DNA from 2 places in the Actinomadura sp. 9N407 genome. Region 2 is predicted to be linked to the other one. Evidence: riboswitches for the same ligand, from Rfam matches in the RefSeq annotation. Region 2 holds a riboswitch; the other holds the start of a gene.
What was found. A riboswitch is a leader RNA that binds a small molecule or an ion and turns the genes downstream of it on or off. The one in region 2 is predicted to bind glycine.
Positions count from the first base shown of each region.

Region 1: linked by a shared signal. The riboswitch ahead of gcvP (aminomethyl-transferring glycine dehydrogenase) and the one ahead of gcvT (glycine cleavage system aminomethyltransferase GcvT) in region 2 are both predicted to bind glycine.

Region 1 is NZ_JBIRAW010000009.1:113,443-117,858, forward strand. Features, by position in the region: gene gcvP (aminomethyl-transferring glycine dehydrogenase) at 1-2,534, opposite strand, end outside; glycine riboswitch at 2,745-2,839, opposite strand; gene ACH34Q_RS16495 (flippase-like domain-containing protein) at 3,122-4,416, shown strand, end outside.
Region 2 is NZ_JBIRAW010000008.1:302,715-307,130, forward strand. Features, by position in the region: gene glyA (serine hydroxymethyltransferase) at 1-1,115, opposite strand, end outside; gene gcvH (glycine cleavage system protein GcvH) at 1,118-1,510, opposite strand; gene gcvT (glycine cleavage system aminomethyltransferase GcvT) at 1,530-2,678, opposite strand; glycine riboswitch at 2,853-2,948, opposite strand; gene ACH34Q_RS15810 (M50 family metallopeptidase) at 3,136-4,416, shown strand, end outside; gene ACH34Q_RS15815 (PLP-dependent cysteine synthase family protein) at 4,403-4,416, opposite strand, start outside.

The DNA.
Region 1 (4,416 bases), on a different contig from region 2:
AGCGTCGGCGCGTGGAAGCCGTAGTCGATCAGCCGCTTGGCCACGTCCTCGGCGGTGATCCCGGTCTCCTTGGTGATCCTGCGGAGATCGGCGATGCACTCGTGCGCGACCCGCCCGTTCCGTCCCGTGTACAGGATCGGGTAGTACGGGTCCAGCCGCGCGGCCAGGTAGTTGGCACCGATGATCGCGCTCTCGGTGGCGGCGCGCAGCCCGTCGGGCCCCATCATCGCGATGTACGCCCACGAGATCGGCAGGATGCCCGCCGACCCCCACGGTGCCGCCGAGATCGGTCCCACACCGCTGTCCGCGGGTCCGGCCTCGCCGCGCAGCGGGTGGTTGGGCAGGAACGGCGCCAGGTGCTCGCGCACGCCGATCGGGCCCACGCCGGGACCGCCGCCGCCGTGCGGGATGCAGAACGTCTTGTGCAGGTTGAGGTGGGAGACGTCGGAGCCGAACTCTCCCGGCCGGGCCAGTCCGACCAGCGCGTTCAGGTTGGCGCCGTCGACGTACACCTGGCCGCCCGCCTCGTGCACGGCGGCGCAGACGTCGCTGATCGACTCCTCGAACACGCCGTGCGTGGACGGGTACGTCACCATGATCGCCGACAGCGCCGCACCGTGCTGCGCGATCTTGGCGTGCAGGTCGTCGACGTCGATGTTGCCGCCCTCGTCGCACGTGACCACGACGACCTTCATCCCCGCCATCACCGCGCTGGCCGCGTTGGTGCCGTGCGCCGACGACGGGATCAGGCAGATGTTGCGGTGCCCCTCGCCCCGCGCGCGGTGGTAGCCGCGGATCGCCAGCAGCCCGGCCAGCTCCCCCTGCGAGCCGGCGTTGGGCTGCAGGGACACCCGGTCGTAGCCGGTGATCTCGGCGAGCCGGTCCTCCAGCTCCCCGATCAGCTCCAGGTAGCCGCGGGCCTGCTCGAGCGGGGCGAACGGGTGGATGTTCGCGAACTCCGGCCAGGTGATGGGCTCCATCTCGCTGGTGGCGTTCAGCTTCATCGTGCAGGAGCCCAGCGGGATCATCGACCGGTCCAGGGCGATGTCCTTGTCCTGCAGGCGGCGCAGGTAGCGGAGCATGGCGGTCTCGCTGCGGTGCGCGTGGAAGACCGGGTGGGTCAGGTACGGGCTCTCGCGGCGCAGCGCGGCCGGGAATCCCTCGGGAAGCTCGCCGCTCTCGGCGCCGCCGGCCCCGAAGGCCGCCAGGACGGCGGCGACGTGCTCGGGCAGCGTGGTCTCGTCGCAGGCGATGCCGACGTGGTCGGCGTCCACCGGCCGCAGGTTGACGCCGCGCTCGCGGGCGGCCCCGACGATCTCGGCGGCGCGGCCCGGCACCCGGGCGAGCACCGTGTCGAAGAACGACGCGTGCACGACCTCGATCCCGCCGTCGCGCAGCCCGGCGGCGACCTCGGCGGCCCGGCGGTGCACCCGCTGGGCGATCGCGGCCAGCCCCTCGGGGCCGTGGTACACCGCGTACATGGCGGCCATCACGGCCAGCAGGACCTGGGCCGTGCAGATGTTGCTGGTGGCCTTCTCGCGGCGGATGTGCTGCTCGCGGGTCTGCAGCGCCAGCCGGTACGCCGGCGCGCCGTCGACGTCGACCGAGACGCCGACCAGGCGGCCCGGCAGCTGCCGCTGGAGGCCCTCGCGGACGGCCAGGTAGCCGGCGTGCGGGCCGCCGAAGCCGTACGGGACGCCGAACCGCTGCGCCGAACCCACCACGATGTCGGCGCCGGACTCCCCGGGCGGCCGCAGCAGGGTCAGGGCCAGCAGGTCGGCCGCGACGACGACCTGGGCGCCGCGCTCGTGCGCCTGCGCGCTGACCGGCTCCAGGTCGCGGACCGCTCCGGAGGCGCCGGGGTACTGCATCAGCACGCCGAAGAAGTCGCCCTCGGGCAGGTCGCCGTCCAGGTCGGCGGTCACGACCTCGATGCCCAGCGGCACCGCGCGGGTCCTGATCACCTCGATCGTCTGCGGCAGCGCGTCGGCGTCCACCAGGAACGTGCCGGGGTCCTTGCGCTTGGAGGCGCGGTGGGCGAGCGTCATCGCCTCGGCGGCGGCGGTGCCCTCGTCCAGCATCGAGGCGTTGGCGACCGGCAGCCCGGTGAGATCGCTCACCACGGTCTGGAAGTTGAGCAGCGCCTCGAGCCGTCCCTGCGAGATCTCCGGCTGGTACGGCGTGTACGCGGTGTACCAGCCCGGGTTCTCCAGCACGTTGCGCAGGATCACGCCGGGGGTGATCGTGCCGTGGTAGCCGAGGCCGATCATCGTGGGCAGCACGGTGTTGGCGGCGGCCAGCTCGCGCAGCCGGTCCAGCGCGGCGGTCTCGCTCAGCGCGGGCGGCAGCGCCAGCGGCCGGCCGGTGCGGATCGCGGCCGGCACGGCGTCGTCGAGCAGCGCCTCGGCCCCCGAATAGCCGATCGCCGCCAGCATCCGGGCCTGGTCGTCGGGCGACGGCCCGATGTGCCGGTCGGCGAACGTGGACCGGGGATGTTGCGGCGACGCCACTGGGGCGAAGTACTGGGCGGTCATCTGGGGAAGCCTCCTGGGCTGCTGCGGTCGCTCAGGGCCACCGGCGGCACTGCGGTCGTCCGCGGGGTCGCCCCCGGACGGATACCGCGGCCGACGGCCGGTCTCCCCCTCTGTCATCGGCACCTGAGAGATTCGCCCGCGGTACGGGATTTCCCCTTCGGTGAGGCCCGTACCCGCGAAAGGGGGACGGTGCCTGCTTTCCAGAGGTGCCTCGCCCGAGCGGTCCTTTTGCCTGAGAGGTTCCGGGGAGGTTGCCCCTTCGGCGTCCCGGACTGGTTGCGCGGGATCTCTCCCGCCCAGGGTCGACGGCGTTCCTTCAGGAACTCTATCCAATCCGCCGCGGAAACGATCGCCGCGGGGCCGCCGTGCCCCCGCCGGGGCCCGCCGCCGCGCCCGCGACCCCTGATCGCCAGGACGTGCCGCGCCAGTACGATACCCACAGCTCACGGGAAGTCTGCGGGCATTTGGGGGCCGACGGGGGCCGGAAGGGTACACATCTCCTTGAATGGACGAGCGGGCAACGTGCCGGCGGACCGGAGGGGCGCCGTGCTCGACGGCGTGCCGCCGGTTCTGGGACGCTGATCGCGGTGACCGGTCCGGACGGTGGCAAGGGCGTGACGCAGATCCACGATGAGACGGTACGGCCGGGTCCGGCCGTACCGGACGGGGTGCCCGTCGACGAGCCGCCGTGGCCGGACCGGATCCGGCGGCCCTCCGACGCGATCCGGTTCGCGGCCTCGCTGGCGGGGCTGGCGGCCGTGATGCTGCTCGTCCTGTTCGCCCAGCAGACCACCCACGGCCTGCAGACCGACATCGCCTCGACCACCGCGCACGCGCCCAGCTTCCTGCTGACGCTGGCCACGCTGGTCTCCAGCTTCGGGGTGCTGGCGATCCCGGTGGCGTTCGCGGTGGAGCGGGTGTTCCGCAAGGACGGGACGCGGGTCGCGATCGCCCTGCTGGCCGCGGTGATCGCGTTCGTGATCACCATCCTGCTGGACGACCTGGTGATCGCCTCCGCCCCTGGCGGCGTGCTGGACTCGCTGATCTGGGGCGGCACCGAGACCGCCCCGGTGCACACCGACATCGCGCCGGTGATCGCCTTCGTCAGCGCGGTCGGGCTGGCGGGCCGGACCCGCTGGCAGAGCGCCACCTGGACGATGATCGGGCTGGCCGCGCTGACCGGCCTCACCGCCGGCTACGCCTCGGTGTCCGCGCTGGCCGCCACCTACTTCCTGGGCCGGGCGATCGGCCACGGGACGCTGTACGCGGTCGGCACGCCCAATCCCCGGCCGCCGGGCACCGCCGTGATGGCGGCCCTGGAACGGCTCGGCCTGCGCCCCGTCCGCGCCCGGCGGCTGGCCGGGGAGGCCGACGAGGTCCGCCGGTACGGCGTCGAGATCGCCCGCGCCCCCGGCGCCGTCCCCACCGACGCCTCGGGCGTGGCGCTGCCGCGCGGCGAGTGGCAGCTGGAGGTCGGGGTCCTGGACCGCGACCTGCAGACCGCGGGCGTGCTCTACCGGATGTGGCGGCTGGTCCGGCTGCGCGAGGCGGCGCCCCGCCGGCCGGTCCGCTCGCTGCGCCGCTCGCTGGAGCAGGAGTCGCTGATGGCCTACGCCGTCGACGCGGCGGGCGCCCGGACCCCCCGGCTGGTCGGGACGTCCGAGGTGGGCACCGAGGCCGCCCTGATGGCCTACGAGAACGTCCCCGGGACGACGCTGGACGCCCTGCCCGACGACGAGCTCACCGACCGGCTGCTGACCGCCATCTGGGACCAGCTCAAGCGGCTGCAGTCGGGCCGGCTGGCGCACCGCCGGCTGGAGGGCGGCGCGATCCGGATCTCCGACGAGGGCCTGCCCTACCTCACCGAGCTGCGCTCGGGCGA
Region 2 (4,416 bases):
GCCAGGGCCGGCGTACCGATCCGCAGGCCGGAGGTGACCATCGGCGGGCGCGGGTCGTTGGGGACCGCGTTCCGGTTGACGGTGATGCCGATCTCGTGCAGCCGGTCCTCGGCGTCCCGGCCGGTGAGTTCGGAGTCGACCAGGTCGACCAGGACCAGGTGGACGTCGGTGCCGCCGGTCAGGACCCGTACACCGGCCTTGGCCGAGTCCTCGGCCGTGAGGCGCTCGGCGAGGATCCGGGCGCCCTCGACGGTACGGCGCTGCCGCTCGGCGAACTCCTCCGAGGCGGCGATCTTCAGCGCGACCGCCTTGGCGGCGATCACGTGCTCCAGCGGGCCGCCCTGCATACCGGGGAAGACCGCGGAGTTGATCTTCTTGCCGTACTCCTCGCGGGCCAGGATCAGCCCGCCGCGCGGACCGCCCAGCGTCTTGTGCGTGGTGGTCGTGACGATGTCGGCGTACGGGACGGGCGAGGGGTGCAGGCCCGCCGCGACCAGCCCGGCGAAGTGCGCCATGTCCACCATGAGCAGCGCGCCCACCGAGTCGGCGATCTCGCGGAACGCGGGGAAGTCCAGCTGCCGCGGGTACGCCGACCAGCCCGCCACGATCATCTTGGGCCGGTGCTCGGCGGCCAGCGCGGCGACCTCGTCCATGTCGACCAGGCCGTCCTCCGCGCGGACGTGGTAGGGCACCACGTTCAGCATCTTGCCGGAGTAGTTGAGCCGCATGCCGTGGGTGAGGTGCCCGCCGTGCGCCAGGTCCAGGCCGAGGATCGTGTCGCCCGGCTGCAGCAGCGCGAAGTACACCGCGGTGTTGGCCTGCGCGCCCGAGTGCGGCTGGACGTTCGCGTGCTCGGCGCCGAACAGCTCCTTGGCACGGTCGATCGCCAGCTGCTCGGTGACGTCGACGAACTCGCAGCCGCCGTAGTAGCGCCTGCCCGGGTAGCCCTCGGCGTACTTGTTGGTCAGGACCGAGCCCTGCGCCTCCAGTACGGAGACCGGGGCGAAGTTCTCGGAGGCGATCATCTCGAGCGTGGACTGCTGCCGGTCCAGCTCGGCGGCCACGGCCTCGGCCACCTCAGGGTCGGCCTCGGCCAGGGAGTCGTACAGGCCCACGATCAGCTCTCCTCGATCAGCTTGGTGTAGGCCGCGGAGTCCAGCAGATCGCCGGGCTCGTCCGCGATCCGTACCTTGAAGATCCAGCCTTCGCCGTACGGGTCGTCGTTGATGACCTTGGGCTCGTCGACCACCGAGGCGTTGATCGCGGTGATCTCGCCGGTGACGGGGGAGTACAGGTCGCTGACCGACTTGGTGGACTCCACCTCGCCGCAGGGCTCGCCAGCCTCGACCGTGTCGCCCTCGCCGGGCTGCAGCTCAAGGAAGACGATCTCGCCGAGCGCGTCGGCGGCGTGTGCGGTGATGCCGACGGTGACGATGCCGTCCCCGGCCTCGCCGAGACCCGACACCCATTCGTGCTCTTCGCTGTAGCGGAGCTGCTCCGGAACGCTCACGATGCTTTCTCTCCAGATCTCAGGAACGCTTGTAGAAGGGAAGGTCGACCACGTCGACCCGCTCCCGCCGGCCACGGACGTCGACGGCGAGCCCGGTCTCGGCGCCCGGCTCGGTGGACAGGGCGCAGTCCACGTACGCCAAGGCGATCGGCCTGCCCAGTGTGGGCGACGGGGCGCCGCTCGTCACCACCCCGCACGGCGTGCCGTCGGACGTGACGACCTCGTACCCCTTGCGGGGTGCCCGGCGGCCGTGCGCGACCAGCCCCACGAGCCTACGGCCTGGCGGAGTCTGTGCCTGCGCGGCCAGGGTGGCCTTCCCCACGAAATCTCCGGGCTTGTCCAGCTTGACCACGCGGCCGAGGCCCGCCTCGTACGGGTTCGTCTCGCTCGTCAGCTCGTTGCCGTACAGCGGCATGCCCGCCTCGAGCCGCAGCGTGTCGCGCGCCGAGAGCCCGGCCGGGACGACGCCCTCGACGGCCGCCAGCTCCTGCCACAGGCGCACCGCGTCCTCGGCGGACACGAACAGCTCGAAGCCGTCCTCGCCGGTGTAGCCGGTACGGGCCAGCAGGGCATCGACGCCCGCGACCTCGTCGGCGGTGATCGCGTAGTACTTCACGTCGGGCAGCGGGGCGGCGGTGAAGCGCGCCAGGATCCCCTCCGCGTCCGGGCCCTGCAGGGCGATCAGGGCGTACGCGTCGGAACGGTCGTCCACCACCGTCTCGAAGCCCGCCGCCCGCTCGACCAGGGCCTCCCGTACGGTCACGGCGTTGGAGGCGTTGGCGACGACCATGAACGTCTCGTCGGCCAGCCGGTAGACGATCAGGTCGTCCAGCACGCCGCCGTCCGGGGCGCAGATCATCGTGTACCGGGCCTTGCCGACGGCCATCGGCGACAGCTTGCCGACCAGGGCGTAGTCCAGCGCGGCGCCGGCGCCCGGCCCGTTCAGGAAGATCTCCCCCATATGGGAGAGGTCGAACAGCCCGGCTCCGGTACGGACGGCGCGGTGCTCGGCGGTCTCGCTGGCGTACCGCAGCGGCATCAGGTAGCCGGCGAAGTCCACGAGGTTGGCGCCGAGCTCCCGGTGCACGTCGTACAGCGGCGTCTTCTTGGCGGGAGATGTCGCGGCGGACGCGGGCTTGTCGTCGGGCGCGGGCTTGTCGGCTGACACGGGTCGGCTCCTTCGTCACGGGCGCGTGGTCCAATCGTCCCACTCGCACCGGGCGTGGTCGGGCCTCCCCCTCTGTCATCGGCGCCTGAGAGCTTCACCCGTCCGGATGGATCTCCCGGGACGGGCTTTCACCTTCGGCGGGGGACACGGAGGTCCCCGCTTTCCAGAGGTCGCCTGGTCCGTGCGGTCCGTGGGCCTGAGAGGTTCCGGGGAGGATTTGCTCCTTCGGCGTCCCTGGCCGGCTGCAAGGGACTCTCCCGCACGGGATCAGCGGCTGCCCGCCAGGCTAGCAGCGCCCGAGTTCCCCTGCACGTTCCCCTGCACGCGCGCGTAGTTTCCTACCACCCCTGCCCGCGCGCGTATTCCCCCGTCATACGCGTGTATTCGTACGCGGTTCGGCGCCCGTTGAATCACGTACGCTTGTCCAGTCATCGAGATCACGGAGAACGGGGCGCGCATGGGCTGGTTGGCGGGAGTCTTGATCCTGTTCTTCGGCCTGATGGCGTCGATCGCGCTGCATGAGCTGGGCCATTTCTCGTTCGCCAAGCTCTTCCGGGTACGGACCACGCAGTTCATGGTGGGTTTCGGGCCGACGCTGTGGTCGCGGCACAAGGGCGAGACCGAGTACGGGATCAAGTGGATCCCGCTCGGCGGCTACATCCGGATGATCGGCATGCTGCCGCCCCGCAAGGGCGACAAGCCGGGCCAGGCCAGGCGGATGAGCACCGGACCGTGGCAGGGACTGATCGAGTCGGCCCGGGGCGCGGCGCTGGAGGAGGTCCGGCCGGGCGACGAGGACCGGGTCTTCTACGCCAAGAAGTGGTGGCAGAAGCTGGCGATCATGTTCGCCGGGCCCGCGATGAACCTCATCCTCGCGGTGATCTTCTTCGCGATCCTGCTGATGGGCATCGGTACCCCGACCCCGCAGCCGGTGATCTCCTCGGTGGCCAAGTGCGCGATCCCGGCGAACTCGCAGCTGACCGACTGCCCGCAGGGCTACACCCCGACGCCGGCCGCGGCGGTGCAGCTCAAGGCCGGTGACCGGATCGTCTCGTACAACGGCGAGAAGATCACCACGTACGACCAGCTGCAGGGCCTGATCCGCGACTCCGCCGGCCGTACGGTCACGATGAACGTCGAGCGCGACGGCAAGACGACGCCCTTCCAGGTACCGATCGCCCGCAACCAGATGGCGGACCTCAAGGACAGGGAGAAGGTCGTCACCGTCGGCTTCCTCGGCATCACGCCGCTGCAGGAGCGCGAGCGGCAGGGGCCGATCGCGGTCGCCGACTACATGGGCGAGCTGACCGTGCACACCGCCGGGGCGCTGATCCGGCTGCCGCAGAAGATGGTCGGTGTCTGGCAGGCCGCGTTCGGCGACGAGAAGCGCGATCCCAACGGTCCCGTCGGCGTGGTCGGCGTCAGCCGGCTGGGTGGCGAGATCGCCGCCTCGGAGTGGCCGGTGACCGAGAAGGTGGCGATGTTCATCGCCCTGCTCGGCTCGCTCAACCTGGCCGTCGGGCTGTTCAACCTGGTCCCGCTGCTGCCGCTGGACGGCGGGCACATGGCCGGGGCGCTGCTGGAGGCGATCAAGAAGTTCTTCGCCCGGCTGCGCGGCCGTCCCGACCCCGGCTACGTGGACGTGGCCAAGGCCCTGCCGGTGACATACGTGATGGCCGTGGTGCTGATCGTGATGGGCGGTCTGCTGATCTACGCCGACCTGGTCAATCCGATCCGC